DNA from 2 places in the Mesorhizobium sp. WSM4904 genome. Region 1 is predicted to be linked to the other one. Evidence: predicted binding sites of a transcription regulator. Region 1 holds the regulator's gene; the other holds the start of a gene.
The links. Region 1 encodes HrcA, which represses chaperone genes, less so after heat shock. Its sites were predicted from a motif close to GTTAGCACTCNCNNNNNGNGAGTGCTAAC; they were not measured.

Region 1 (7,514 bases):
GCAGTCTCGGCCCAGTTGGCGGTGTAGACGCCGGGCGCGCCGTCGAGCGCGTCGACGCAGAGCCCGGAATCGTCCGACAGCGCCGGCAGGCCGGTGGCCTTGGCCGCGGCGTATGCCTTGATATAGGCGTTCTCCTCGAAGGTGGTGCCGGTCTCGTCCGGTTCCGGCAGGCCGTATTCCTTGGCCGATTTCGCCTCGAAGCCGAACGGCGCCATCAGGTCGGCGAATTCGCGCAGCTTGCCTTCGTTGTGGCTGGCGACGACGATCTTTTGTCCGTTCAATGAATGCATCACAGGCCCCAGATCCTTGGCTCGGCGAACTCGATCGAATTGCCCGAAGGGTCGCGGATATAGATCGAGTGTCCGCCCTGCGGCCATTCGAAATCGCTTTCGATGGCGATGTTCTTCGCCGCCAGATGCTTGCGCCATTCGGTGATCTCGTCGGCGCTCGCGGCGAAACAGAGATGGCCCTCGCCGACCGTGCCGTGCGGCGGCACCTTCAGCCTGGCATCGGGCGCCGGCGGAATTTTCGTCGCCTCGGCGTTGAAGAGGAGCAGCACGCCGTTGCCGCAACGGAAGAAGGCATGGCGGCCCTCGACCTTGCCCACCGGCTCGAGGCCGATGATGTCGCGATAGAAGGCTTCGGCGGCGTCTAAATCCTTGACGTAGAGGGCGGCTTCGAGGATTGCCGAGGGTATCACGAGGCCCCCCTCTCTGCCCTGCCGGGCATCTCCCCCTCAAGGGGGGAGATTAGCTGCGGCTGCGCCGGCACCTCTCCTGCAACATTGGCGATTGGCGAAAGTCGTCGCGACAGCCAATCTCCCCCCTTGCGGGGGAGATGGCCGGCAGGCCAGAGGGGGGTGTGAAGGATCGCCAACCTCATTCGTTCTTCTCTGCGGCGCCCTACGCCACCGCCATCTGCTGCAAACTCACCAGCCGCGAAATACCCTTCTTCGCCAGCGCCATCAGCGCGGCAAACTGCTCCTCGGAGAAGGGCTCGCCTTCGGCGGTGCCCTGGATCTCGACGATGCCGCCCTTGCCGGTCATGACGAAATTGGCGTCGGTGCCGGCCGAGGAATCCTCGAGATAGTCGAGATCGATGACCGGCTGGCCGTCATGGATGCCGCAGGAGATCGCGGCGACATGGTCCTTCAAAACCTTGGAGACGCTCACCATCTGGCGCGCCTCCATCCAGCGCAGGCAATCGTAGAGCGCTACCCAGCCGCCGGTGATCGAGGCCGTGCGGGTGCCGCCGTCGGCCTGGATGACGTCGCAGTCGACGGTGATCTGCTGTTCGCCCAGCGCCTGCAGGTCGACCACCGCCCGCAGGCTCCGGCCGATCAGTCGCTGGATTTCCAGCGTGCGGCCGCCCTGCTTGCCGGCGGAGGCCTCGCGCCGCATTCGCTCGCCGGTCGAACGCGGCAGCATGCCGTATTCGGCCGTCACCCAGCCCCTGCCGGAATTGCGCATCCAGGCGGGCACTTTTTCCTCAAGGCTCGCCGTGCACAGCACATGCGTGTCGCCGAACTTCACCAGGCACGAGCCTTCGGCATGCTTGGAGACGCCGCGCTCGAAGGAGATGGCGCGCATTTCATCGGCTTGGCGTTTGGAGGGGCGCATAGAGGCTCTTTCTGCTCTTTTGGATTCGTCGGCGGCTTGTAGACGCATGCGGCCTTACGCGCAAAGGAAAAGGGGGCGCAAAGGAAAACGGGGGCCGGGTTGCCATTGGGGCGGGAGTCTATATCTTCTAACAGGAGGTTTTGACTGGAATGAACAAGGCAGTCGATCCCGCGTCGCAGTCGCCGGTGCTTCAATCGCCCGTACTTCAATCGCTCGACATGCGTTCGCGCGACATCTTCAGGCGGATTGTCGATTCCTATCTGCGCGACGGTGAGCCCGTCGGCTCGCGCAGCCTGTCGCGCATCCTGCCCTCGTCGCTGTCGCCGGCCACCATCCGCAACGTGATGAGCGACCTCGAGCATCTCGGTCTTATCTACGCTCCGCACGTCTCGGCCGGCCGGCTGCCGACCCAGACCGGCCTGCGTTTCTTCGTCGACGCCTTCATGGAGCTCGGCGATCTGTCCGACGAGGAGCGCCGCGTCATCGAGGCGCAGGTGCGTGCCTCGGGCTCGGGCGCGACGCTGGAGCATATGCTGACCGAGGCCAGCCAGATGCTGTCGGGCATGTCGCGCGGCGCCGGCCTGGTGCTCGCCGCCAAGAACGAGGTGGCGCTCAAGCACATCGAGTTCATCCAGCTCGAACCCACCAAGGCGCTTGCCGTCATGGTGTCGCAGAGCGGCGACGTCGAGAACCGCGTCGTCGACCTGCCCGCCGGCATCACCGTCTCGCAGCTGCACGAGGCCTCGAACTTCCTCAACGCCCATATTCGCGGCCGCACGCTGGCCGAGGCGCGCGTCGAGATCGCCCGCATCAAGGACGAGACGAGGGCGGCCCTCGACACGCTGTCGCAGGACCTGGTCGAGAAGGGCCTCGCGGTCTGGGCCGGCGCCGAAAGCGGCCTGCCGGCGCGCCTCATCGTGCGCGGCCGCGCCAATCTTCTGGAGAACGTCACCGCCCAGGCCGACCTCGAATTGCTGCGCCATCTGTTCGAGGATTTGGAAACGCAGGACGGCCTGCTGCAGCTCCTCGACCTTGCCGAGGAAGGTCCGGGCGTGCGCATCTTCATCGGCTCGGAGAACAAGCTGTTTTCGCTGTCCGGCTCGTCGCTCGTGGTCGCGCCCTATCGCGACAAGGACGCACGCGTCGTCGGCGCGCTCGGCGTCATCGGCCCGACCCGGCTCAACTACGCCCGCATCGTGCCTATGGTCGACTACACTGCCCAATTGATTTCGCGCATGCTGAGGTAGGCGAGCGGGATCGCCGCAAGGAGGGTGGAAATGGCGCTGGAATCGTTCAAGGCCCAGATCAGCCTGCTGCTCGAGGAAATGGTGAACCAGCCGCAGGACGAGCACGAGGTGCAGGAACAGCTGCGCGAGAAGCTCAGGGAAATGCGCGCCATGGGCCTGCCGCTGCCGGCCGATCTGGTCGCGCTGGAAAAGCGGCTCGACGAGGACCTTGACGTCGAAGAGAGCTGACCGGGCCCCGGAACCGCCAAGAAATCGGGCCACCCCTCTTTTCGGAACGCCTGTCGATCCTAGTTTCCTGGCACGGAAATTTGATCGGTCGGCTGGTGCTTGCGTTGTCAGGTTGCCTTGGAGATTGGCTGAGGCGCCTTTAGCTTCGTCATCCTGGGGCGGAGCAAGGAGCGAAGCGACGCAGCGCAAACCCCAGGATCCATGCCGTGACTTGGAGGTGTTGCGACGGTGCAGAATTCTGCTCCGCAGCGCTCTACGATTAAGGTCACGGAATGGATTCCAGGGTCTCCGCGACGGAGCTTCGCTCCTGCTTCGCCCTGGAATGACGACGTCGAGGCGGCCTCAGCCGATTGCGACACGGCGGCGCAAACCATGGAGAGCAGCATGATACGGATCGCCGGCCTTGCAGGCATTGTCTGGCTCCTGGCTTCCGGAGCCTTCGCGCAGCAGGCCGACCGACCGTTGCTCACAGGCGAAAAGGCTTTCGGCGACTGGAAAGCCGACCGGCCCGGCATGCGCCGCCTGATCAGGCCGCGCGACCTGCCGTCTCCCCGCATCGGCAGGTTGGCATCGAATGCCCCCGGCCTGGGCGACCGCCCCGAAGGCGCGATGCCGATAGTGCCGCCCGGCTTTTCCGCGGAACTGGTTGCCTCCGGCATAGACAATCCGCGTGTCGTGCGCGTCGCGCCGAACGGCGACCTCTTCGTCGCCGACAGCGAAGCCAACCGGATCCGCGTCTACCGCCTGGCTGCGGGCAGCGCGAAACCGGCGGAAAAATCCATCTTCGCCGAAGGCCTCAGCCAGCCCTACGGCATCGCCTTCTACCCGCCGGGCGACAAACCGCAATGGATCTATGTCGCCAACAGCGACAGCGTGGTTCGCTTTGCCTATCGCGACGGCGACCTCGAGGCTTCCGGCGAGCCGGAAACCATCGTCGAGAAGATTCCGGCCAGTCATCACTGGACCCGCGACATCGCCTTCTCGCCCGACGGCAAGACGCTCTATCTGTCGGTCGGCTCGGGCTCGAACGTCGGCGAGGACATGGGCGCCAGGCCGAAAGGCGGTCTCGAGGAATGGGCGAGATCGCAACCGCTCGGTGCCGCCTGGGGCTCGGAGGCGGGTCGCGCCGACGTGCTCGCCTTCGACCCCGACGGCCAGAACCGCAGGATGGTCGCCACCGGCCTGCGCAACTGCTCGGGCATGACCGTACAGCCGGCGACGGGCGCGCTCTGGTGCGTCGTCAACGAGCGCGACGAGCTCGGCGACAACGTGCCGTTCGAATACGCAACGGCCGTCAAGGACGGCGCCTTCTATGGCTGGCCCTGGTACTATATCGGCTCCAACGAGGATCCGCGCCACAAGGGCGCGCGCCCCGACCTCGCCGGCAAGGTCACGGTGCCCGACGTGCTGATGCAGGCGCATTCGGCACCCCTCAACATCGCCTTCTACGAAGGCGGCAACTTCCCGGCCGACTACAAGGGCGACGCCTTCGTCGCCCTGCACGGCTCGTGGAACCGCAACGTCCGCAGCGGCTACAAGGTGGTGCGGCTGAAATTCAAGGACGGCAAGCCGACCGGCGAGTATGAGGACTTCGCCACCGGCTTCGTCATTTCGGATGACGAGGTCTGGGGTCGGCCGGTGGGCGTGGCGGTGGCGAAGGACGGCGCGCTGATTCTCACCGAGGACGGCAACGGCACCATCTGGCGTATTACGTATGGCGGCTAGCTGTTCGACAGAGGGCTTTTAGCAGGCTGCCGCTTGTCAACGGACAAGGCTTTCCCATTCCCATGAAATCAGCGAAAACGCTGGAGATTGGGCGAAGCCTCCCCCAACCTCGTCATTCCAGGGCGGAGCAGCCGCGAAGCGGCGTCGCGTAGACCCTGGAATCCATTCCGTGACCTTGATCGAAGGGTGCAGCGGAGCCGAACTCTGCACCGCGGCAGCGCTCGGAAGTCACGGAATGGATCCTCGGGTCTGCGCGCGTCGCTTCGCTCCTTGCTCCGCCCGTGGATGACGAGGCCGGGCCGTTTCGGCCAATCTCCAACGCACCCCGTCGGCGCGACCGGCCAAAAATGCTTATGCCGGGAACCACCTCCCGGCCGAGCTGGCACAACGAAACCCGCCGCAAGGGAATTACGCGCGACCGGGCATCATGATAAAAGCCGCGTTCCACACCGGTCCCTTGGAGCCACACCCCGAAGGCCTGCAACCATGACACTCACCGGATTCCTCGCTTACAGCGCCGCCCTCGGCGTCGCCGCCGCCATTCCAGGCCCCGGCGTCACCGCGCTTGTCGCCCGCGCGCTCGGCTCCGGCTTCCGCTCCTCGCTGGCGATGTCGTTCGGCCTGATGCTCGGCGACATCACCTATCTCACCGCCGTCGTGCTCGGCCTCGCCTTCGTCGCGCAGACCTTCGGTATGGTCTTCCTCGCCATCAAATGGGCGGGTGTCGCCTATCTCGCTTTCCTCGCCTGGCGCTTCTGGACCAGCGGCATCTCGCCCGAGACCGTCGAGGCGCGCAAGGGCAAGGGCGGCTTCGTGGCAAGCTTCCTTGCCGGGCTGACGGTGACGCTCGGCAATCCGAAGACGATGATCTTCTATCTCGCCATCACGCCGACCATCGTCGACCTGAAGACCATCACGCTGGCCGACTACGGCATCCTCGTCACGCTCACCGTTCTCGTGCTGTTCGTGGTGCTGGTGCCTTATCTGGCGCTGGCCGCGAAGGCGCGCTGGTTCCTGAAGTCGCCGCGCGCGCTCAGGGCGCTGAACCGCACCGCCGCCGGCTTCATGATGGGTGCGGCCGCGGCCATCGCCGCTCGTCAATAGCTCTTTCGTCATCCCAGGGCGAAGCGAAGCGTAGACCCTGGGATCCATGCCGTGACGCCACACGAAAAGTGCAGCGGTTCAGAACCAGGCTCCGCGGATCACCGACATCGGATGTCCGGACCAAAGCCTGCACCGCTGCGGCTCTCTGATGTCACGGCATGGATCCTGGGGTCTGCGCCGCGTCGCTTCGCTCCTTGCTCCGCCCCAGGATGACGAAGCTGGGGAGCTTCGGCTATATCGAACCTCCGACAAGTGGCGTGAAAGGAATCGTATTTTCCGGCGCGGGGTGGTTTTCAGCAACCGCCCCACTCGGATATTTTCGGCGGCCGGCCTATCTTGCGCGGCTGAAAGCCTTATTCTGTTTGCCTATGCCTTTGCCTTGGGAGCGAAACCAATGAACAAGCCCGTCACCTCCGCGCGTGTCCCCGGCCGCGGCCGCATCTTCAACTCGATCACCGAGACGATTGGAGACACGCCGCTGGTTCGGCTGGATAAATTCGCCAAGGAGAAGGGCATCGTCGCCAATGTCCTCGCCAAGCTCGAATTCTTCAACCCGATCGCTTCGGTCAAGGACCGTATCGGCGTCGCCATGATCGAGGCGCTGGAGGAGGCCGGCAAGATCGCGCCCGGCAAGACCACGCTGATCGAGCCGACCTCCGGCAACACCGGCATCGCGCTGGCCTTCGCAGCGGCAGCCAAGGGCTACAAGCTGATCCTCACCATGCCGGAGACGATGTCGGTCGAGCGCCGCAAGATGCTGGCGCTGCTTGGCGCCGAGCTGGTGCTCACCGAAGGGCCGAAAGGCATGAAGGGCGCCATCGCCAAGGCCGACGAGCTTGCCGCGACGCTGCCCAACGCCATCATCCCGCAGCAGTTCGAGAACCCGGCCAACCCGGAGATCCACCGCCGTACCACGGCGGAGGAGATCTGGAACGACACCAATGGCGAGGTCGACATCTTCGTCGCCGGCATCGGCACGGGGGGCACCATCACCGGCGTCGGCCAGGTGCTGAAGAAGCGCAAGCCCTCGCTGCATGTCGTGGCGGTCGAGCCGGAGGCCTCGCCGGTGCTCTCCGGCGGCCAGCCCGGCCCGCACAAGATTCAAGGCATCGGCGCCGGCTTCGCGCCCAAGATTCTCGACACCTCGATCTATGACGAGATCGTCAGGGTCTCGAACGAGGATTCGGTCGCCAATGCGCGCCTCGTCGCCCGCCTCGAAGGCGTCCCGGTCGGCATCTCGTCGGGAGCCGCGCTCCAGGCGGCGATCGTCGTCGGCTCGCGGCCGGAGAACAAGGGCAAGAACCTCGTCGTCGTCATCCCGTCCTTCGCCGAGCGCTACCTCTCGACGATCCTGTTCGACGGGTTGGGGGCGTAGGCCGAAGCCTCCGAACCTCGTCATCCACGGGCGGAGCGAGGAGCGAAGCGACGCGCGCAGACCCGAGGATCCATTCCGTGACATCAAGGCGTAGCAACGGTGCAGAATTCTGCTCCGCTTGCATCCGTCGGCCAAGGTAACGGAATGGATTCCAGGGTCTCCGCGACGCCGCTTCGCGGCTGCTCCGCCCTGGAATGACGAGGTTGGGGGCTTCCT
Region 2 (7,514 bases), 2.2 Mb from region 1:
GCCGCTCGTAATCCTCGTAGAGCCCTTCCTTGAGCACGACGCCGAAATTCTCCCAGATCTTGCTATAAGCCTCGGCATCGTTCTCGGCTGTTTTGGCGAGGTCGCCAAGCACGCGGTTGGTCACGCCCTTGCGGATTGCGGCAAGCAGCGGGCTTTCCTGGATCATCTCGCGCGAGACGTTGAGCGGCAGGTCGGCGGAATCGACCAGGCCGCGCACGAAGCGCAGGTAGCGCGGCAGCACGTCGGCATCGTCGGTGATGAAGACGCGCCGCACATAAAGCTTCATGCGGCCCTTGCGGTCCTGGTCGAACAGATCGAACGGCCGTGAACCCGGCACGAAGGCGAGCACGCTGTATTCCTGCCGGCCCTCGGCGCGGAAGTGGATGGTGGCGGCCGGCTCGTCATACTGGCCGGCGACGCTGCGGTAGAAGTCGGTGTATTCTTCCGTCTTGATCTCGCTCTTTTGCCGTACCCACAGCGCAGTGCCGTCGGCGATGTCGCGCGGCTCCGCGCCCGGCTTCTCGACAAGCGCGATCGGCACCGGCACATGGCCGGAGTGGGACTTGGCCAGCCCCTCCAGCCGGTAAGGCGTGGTGTAGGAGGCTGCATCCTCCATCAGATGCAGCACGACGCGCGTGCCGCGTTTCGGCGCCGCGGCAAGCGGCACGGAAGCTATCTCGTAGGTGCCCTTGCCGTCGGACGACCAGCGCCAGGCTTCCTCGCTGCCGGCCAGGCGGCTGATCACGTCGACATGATCGGCCACCATGAAGACCGAGTAGAAGCCGACGCCGAACTGGCCGATCAGTGCCGAGTCTTCGCTCGCCTTTCCGGCCTCGACGCGCTCGATGAAGGCGCGCGTGCCGGAGCGGGCGATGGTGCCCAGCGCCTCGGCCATCTCGTCGCGGCCCATGCCGATGCCGTTGTCCTCGACGGCAAGCTGTTTGTTGTCGGGATCGGCCGAAATGGTGATGCGCGGCTTTGCGTCCTCGCCCAGCAGCTCGGGGCGGGTGATCGCCTCGAAGCGCAGCTTCTCGCAGGCGTCGGCGCCGTTGGAGATCAGCTCGCGCAGGAAGACGTCCCGGTCCGAATAGACCGAATGCACCATCATGTGCAGCAGCCGCGAGACGTCCGCCTCGAATGTCCTGGTTTCCGTCGTCTTTGTATCCGTCGTCATTCAGAATTCCTGCGCTAGTCTTTCTATCCGCCGCGCCTGCGCGCGGAGGGTCATCAATCTTTCAGCCGTTGCTGTTTGTACTAAGGGTACCGCCCGCCAGCGCCGCTGGCGCCTGCGAAACTATGTCCGGCACCAGAATATCGTGGCGGCGCGCGAAGGCAACAAGGGTTGCCCTGACCGTTTCCGCGTCGATCTCCCCGGCAATGCCGGCTTTGCAGGCGTTGAGCGCGATCTCATGCGCGCTGTTCCTGTTCGCCGAAGGCCAGTCCTGAAGCAGGGCATGCGCCTCCATCACGGTTTCGAGCCTTACTGGCAAGCCCATGCCGACGAGAATGGTGACAGGTTCTTCAAAGTGGTCGTGGGCCATGGTCCGAACCTCCTTTCGACTGCACCGCCATCGGGCCGGGGCGAAGTCCCCCGGATGCATGGCGACGCGGATAGGGCGACTGCAGCAGCACGATGCCGTGCGATTCCGGATGGTTGAGGATATTGGCCTCGAGGCTTTGAACCGCCGCGGCCGGCCCGGTGTGCGCCACGGCTTTGGATTGGAGCAATCCCGGCGGCGGGAGCGCCTTGTGGGCCTTGACCAGCGCCTCGATCCAGGCGCCAACGGCGAGCGGTATCCGCGCACGGCCGTCGACCCACCGTGCCACTTCGCTTTGCGGATGGTTGAGCTCCTGAGCCAGGTCGACGGCGTCCCACCTCAGCACCTTCATGCATTCACGCAAACGTCCCGCAATCACAGTAACCTCCTTCAGCATGCCCGTATCGAATGCGGTCATCGATGCGGTGCAATTGACGAAGGACCCCGCCTGGCGGGACGAGGCCCAGTTCCTTATTCAGCCCTTAGCGCCTGCCGTCGCCGACACCTGCTGCGCCGCCAGGAACATCAGCGTCGAGGCGGCGGTACGGCGTCTCCAGCCGGCGGCTTCGGCCGCGTCGAGCAATGCAGCAAGCTGCGGCTGCAGGGCGTTTCGGCACTCCGCCTCATAGGCGAGGAACTCGCCCGGCTTATGTGTCGGTGCCGGGACCGGGCCGGTACCGCTCATCGCATCCATGATGGCCTCCCAATCTGTCGCACGAGGCCCGCTCCCGAAGCTGGGTGCGGGCCTTTGGTCAGCGTCTTAGAAGTCCATGCCGGCCCCAGCGGGCATAGCGGGCGCGGCTTCCTTCTTCGGCTTCTCGGCCACCATCGCTTCGGTGGTGACGAGCAGGCCGGCGACCGAGGCGGCGTCCTGCAGCGCGGTGCGCACGACCTTGGCAGGGTCGATGACGCCCTGGCTGTAGAGATCGCCATATTGGCCGGTCTGGGCGTTCCAGCCATAGGCGAAGTCGGTCTTCTCGCGCAGCTTGCCGACAATGATCGAGCCTTCCGCCCCGCTGTTTTCGGCGATCTGGCGAGCGGGAGCCTCAATGGCGCGCCGCACGATGTCGACGCCGTATCTCTGGTCAGGGTTGTCGACGGCCACCGCGTCGAGCGCCTTGGCGGCCCTGAGCAGCGCCACGCCGCCACCCGGAAGGATGCCTTCCTCGACCGCGGCGCGGGTCGCATGCATGGCATCGTCGACGCGATCCTTGCGCTCCTTGACCTCGACCTCCGTCGAGCCGCCGACGCGGATCACCGCGACGCCACCGGCAAGCTTGGCCAGACGCTCCTGCAGCTTCTCGCGATCGTAGTCCGAGGTGGTCTCCTCGATTTGCGCCTTGATCTGCGTAACGCGACCCTGGATCTCCTCCTTCTTGCCGGCGCCGTCGACGATCGTGGTGTTCTCCTTTTCGACCACTACCTTCTTGGCTCGACCGAGCATTTCCAGCGTGACGTTCTCCAGTTTGATGCCAAGATCCTCGCTGATGGCGGTGCCGCCCGTGAGGATGGCGATGTCTTCCAGCATGGCCTTGCGGCGATCACCGAAGCCCGGAGCCTTGACGGCCGCGACCTTGAGGCCGCCGCGCAGCTTGTTGACCACCAGCGTCGCCAGCGCCTCGCCCTCGACATCCTCTGCGATGATCAGCAGGGGCTTGCCGGACTGCACCACCGCCTCCAGCACCGGGAGCAGGGCCTGCAGATTTGAGAGCTTCTTCTCGTGGATCAGCACATAAGGCTCTTCCAGCTCGACGCGCATCTTGTCCTGATTGGTGATGAAATACGGACTGAGATAGCCACGATCGAACTGCATGCCTTCGACGACTTCCAACTCGGTGTCGGCGGTCTTGGCTTCCTCGACGGTGATGACGCCTTCGTTGCCGACCTTCTGCATCGCTTCGGCTAGGAAGCGGCCGATCTCGGCATCGCCATTGGCCGAAATCGTGCCGACCTGGGCGATCTCGTCATTTCTGGTCACCTTGCGGGCGTTGGTCTTCAACTCCTGGACAACAGCCTCGACTGCTTTGTCGATGCCGCGTTTCAGATCCATGGGATTCACGCCCGAGGCAACGGCCTTGGCGCCTTCCTTGACGATGGCCTGGGCGAGAACGGTCGCGGTGGTCGTGCCGTCGCCGGCAATGTCGCTGGTCTTCGATGCAACCTCGCGCACCATCTGCGCGCCCATGTTCTCGAACTTGTCCTCGAGCTCGATTTCCTTCGCGACGGTGACGCCGTCCTTGGTGATGCGTGGGGCGCCGAACGACTTGTCGATGACGACGTTGCGACCCTTGGGGCCGAGGGTCACCTTTACCGCGTCGGCGAGGATGTTGACGCCGCGCAGCATGCGCTCACGGGCGTCGGAATGGAACTTCACTTCCTTGGCAGCCATTGGAACACTCCTTCAGCAGGCAGCTTTCGTTGACCGGATAGAGTTGGGCCGGCTCAGGCCGCTTTTCCGAGCGCGGATGTCTGTTCGATCACACCCATCACGTCGCTTTCCTTCATGATGAGCAGGTCTTCGCCGTCGAGTTTGATCTCGGTGCCGGTCCACTTACCGAACAGGATGCGGTCGCCGACCTTGACGTCGAGGGCGACGAGCTTGCCGCTTTCGTCGCGGGCGCCGGGACCGACGGCGATGATCTCGCCTTGCTGCGGTTTTTCCTTGGCTGTGTCGGGGATGATGATGCCGCCGGCCGTCTTCTCCTCTGCCTCGACGCGGCGGACCAGAACACGGTCATGCAATGGATGGAACTTCATATCGTTCTCCTTCGGGACAAACAGATTTTGAGAGGTTCCTCCACTCCGGACCGGAAGGACCGGAGCAGGGCTCGCGATCCTTTCGGCATCGCGCGCATGTGGATGTGGTTTTGCCCTTTCTGGTTTTTCAAGAGGCCGCGAAAAAATTTTTAGCACTCACGCCATGCGAGTGCTAATGCCATGAAAACATGAGCCTAATCAGAACGGGTACGGTGCTTCTCCGCTTGAATTTTCCGGAAGGCGGAACAAAATCATTCGAGCGCCCTCTGCGCATTGAAGCTGAAGCTGTCGAAAGGAGTTTTGGAAGACGGAGGACCAGATGAACCGACAGGATGTCTCGCCGATAATCCCTTCTCTTGTTCCCGAAACATGTGACCTTGCGTTGGACCGGCTGCTGTCGCCGGCAAGGCATTTCAAGCACCCCGACGAGGTCGTGAAGGACGACACCCTTGACCTTCAGGAAAAGCGGGCAATCCTGTCGTCCTGGGCTTCGGATGCCTGTGCCGTTGAATCCGTCCCGGCGTTGCGGCTGGCTCCGGGAAGCGATCTGCCGGTCTCCTTCGATCAGATCATGAATGCGCTATGCCAACTGGACGCCGCGGCCGCGCAGTCGACGCGCACGGGTAACCGTCGGCAAATTATTGACCGCCTGGATGCATGACATCTTCTACGATGACTATGCGGCTTTGAGGGCGCTGCGAGGGCGCTGCACTTCTTCGTGCGCGCCGCCCACCATCGCCCTGTAAGACCCTTAGATGGGCTATTGCCATGCATTGAAGGCGGGTCCCGGGCGCAGGTTCTTGGTGCAAAGCTGAACGGCTCAGGCCCCTTGACGCAAGGGAAATCAATTCCCAAATCGATTTTCGCCGGCGCTTGCAATAGGCCGGCAAGGTCAAGGAGCGCCGCGTCCTTGGCGCTCCTCGTATCTATGTTGCTCAATGGAGGATGTAGCTATGAGAAACAGTTTCGACTTCTCTCCCCTGTTCCGGTCGAGCATCGGCTTTGATCGAATGCTGAGTGCGCTCGAGACGGCAAGCCGTATCGAAACCGCCGATAACTGGCCACCCTACGACATCGCTAAGACAAGCGAAGACGACTATCGCATCACCATGGCGGTGGCGGGCTTCAGCCAGGATGAACTGGCCATTACCCAGGAGCAGAATATGCTCATGGTTTCTGGTCAGAAGGCAGGCGAAGACAAAGGTGAGTACCTGCATCGCGGCATTGCCGGCCGCGCGTTTCAGCGCCGCTTCGAGCTTGCCGACCATGTCAAGGTCGTCGGTGCCAGCCTCGTCAACGGCCTACTCACGATCGATCTCAAGCGCGAGATTCCGGAAGAAATGAAGCCTCGCCGGATCGACATCGCGGCGGACAAGGCAGTGCCGAAAGCCGCGACGAAAAAGATCGAAGAGAAACAGGCCGCCTGAGGCCTCTTCTCGGCGCTACGTGCGGAGCGCCGGGGTGATGTGTCCCGGCGCTTGAGGCATTGTCTTCCGGACGAACGGAAAGGAGGAAAGCAATGAGTGTCCGTGATCTGATTCCCTGGGGCCGAAGCAATGGCAACCAGCTACCGAGTGTCTTTCGTGATGGCGAACGCGATCCGTTCCTGTCGCTGCATCGCGAGGTGAATCGGCTGTTCGACGACGTCTTCCGCGGCTTCGGCCCCGGCATCCCGTCGCTGGGCGGCGTCTCGGCCCTCGGTGGCGGCTGGCCGAGCGTCGAGATCTCCGACAACGAGAAGGAGATCAGGGTGGCGGCCGAAGTGCCAGGCCTGGAGGAGCAGGACATCGAGGTCCTGCTCGATGACGGCGTGCTGACGCTGAAGGGCGAAAAGCGCTCTGAGACGTTGGACAAGGAACGGCAGTTCTCGGAGCGCGTCTATGGTCGCTTCGAGCGTCGCATCCCGCTGGGCTATGAGATCGAAGAAGACAAGATCGATGCTCGCTTCAAGAACGGTGTGCTGACGGTTACGCTGCCCAAGACCGCGAAGGCGCAGTCGCAGGCCAAGCGTATCGAAATCAAGAGCTGATATTACGGCGCGGGGGTTGGACTGATGGCAACAACCCCCGCCATACGGAACGGCCGACGCTGGCGCGGGTGCTGACGACAGCGTGGGATGATTGCCTCTTACGCGAGCCGGGCTGGCACTGCCATGCAACGCGCGTCGATGTCGTTCCGCCGAACGCTGCTCCACTGGAACCACTTACCGCGCTTGGCGCAGATGTCGCTGGCGGAACATCGCGCAAGCCTCTGGAAAGGTGCGATAACCTTAATTTCTTCCGTCTTTTGGAGAGGGTTCCCGTACGGAATGCAAAGGGCTAGATTAGCAATTCGTTAATTAATACGGCGGGTGTGAGCGTAAGAGGTGTGCCGTTATGAATTTCAAATCCCTGATCAAGCGGGCCGAAAACGTAGACAAGGAATTTCAAGAGCTTCAGTCGGATTTGGCGGAAGCTTTCGAGGAATGTCTTGCGGCTGACGAACAGACGTCGAGTGAGGACGACATGGTCGCCGATCCGGCGCCGGGCGATGAGGATCCTCCGACCGAGAGCCAGCCCGAGGCGGTGGCCTCGCGGCTGACGCCGCATACCCAGACGCGGCTGGCCGCGCTGGAAGCGGTCTCCGGGCTTTTCCGCGACGGACAGGGCCATCTGGAGGAGATCGAGGCGAGGCTGGCGGAAATCGCCACCGCGCATCAGATGACGCGCGACATCCTGAATGTCCTGCATCGCGACGCGCTGCGCGCCAACGAGCTGGAGCTGGCGAACGCCGCTCTGAGCGCCGAGCACAAGACCATGTCGGAACAACTGCTCGATGCCGCCAGGAAGCAGCGCGAACGCGACGGCGCGGCCGAGGCCTGGCAGCAGCGCGAGGCAAGCCTGGTACAGGACCGGGAGGCGCTGCGCGAGGCGCTTGCGGCGGTGCGGCTCGAGCTGGTCGAGATGGGCAACGAGAGCGCCAGGCGCGAGGCGGAATTCGGCGAGATCGTCAAGACGCTGACGGCCAAGACCGTCGAAGCCGACAAGCGTGCCGCCGAGAACAAGCTGCTGCGCGAAAAGCAGGTCGGTCTTTCGGTCGACCTGGAGCAGGCGCAAAAGCGCGAGGCGGAGGCCCGGCACAAGTTCGACGAGTTCTCGGCGACCCACGCCAACGAAACCGCGCGCATTGCCGAGCTGATGGCCCAGATCGGCAGCCACGAAAAGGAGGAGGCTCGGCTGC

Region 2: the regulator HrcA is predicted to act here: its motif matches at 4,444-4,472, upstream of groES (co-chaperone GroES).

What each region holds. Positions count from the first base shown of each region.
Region 1 is NZ_CP121354.1:812,885-820,398, reverse strand. It holds gene rdgB (RdgB/HAM1 family non-canonical purine NTP pyrophosphatase) at 1-290, opposite strand, end outside; gene QAZ47_RS03840 (VOC family protein) at 290-700, opposite strand; gene rph (ribonuclease PH) at 903-1,619, opposite strand; gene hrcA (heat-inducible transcriptional repressor HrcA) at 1,769-2,866, shown strand; gene QAZ47_RS03825 (hypothetical protein) at 2,897-3,094, shown strand; gene QAZ47_RS03820 (sorbosone dehydrogenase family protein) at 3,479-4,819, shown strand; gene QAZ47_RS03815 (LysE family translocator) at 5,306-5,923, shown strand; gene cysK (cysteine synthase A) at 6,318-7,298, shown strand.
Region 2 is NZ_CP121354.1:5,236,807-5,244,320, reverse strand. It holds gene htpG (molecular chaperone HtpG) at 1-1,174, opposite strand, end outside; gene QAZ47_RS25365 (DUF982 domain-containing protein) at 1,236-1,541, opposite strand; gene QAZ47_RS25360 (hypothetical protein) at 1,522-1,956, opposite strand; gene QAZ47_RS25355 (hypothetical protein) at 2,014-2,232, opposite strand; gene groL (chaperonin GroEL) at 2,299-3,927, opposite strand; gene groES (co-chaperone GroES) at 3,981-4,295, opposite strand; gene QAZ47_RS25340 (hypothetical protein) at 4,615-4,956, shown strand; gene QAZ47_RS25335 (Hsp20 family protein) at 5,249-5,722, shown strand; gene QAZ47_RS25330 (Hsp20/alpha crystallin family protein) at 5,815-6,324, shown strand; gene QAZ47_RS25325 (hypothetical protein) at 6,671-7,514, shown strand, end outside.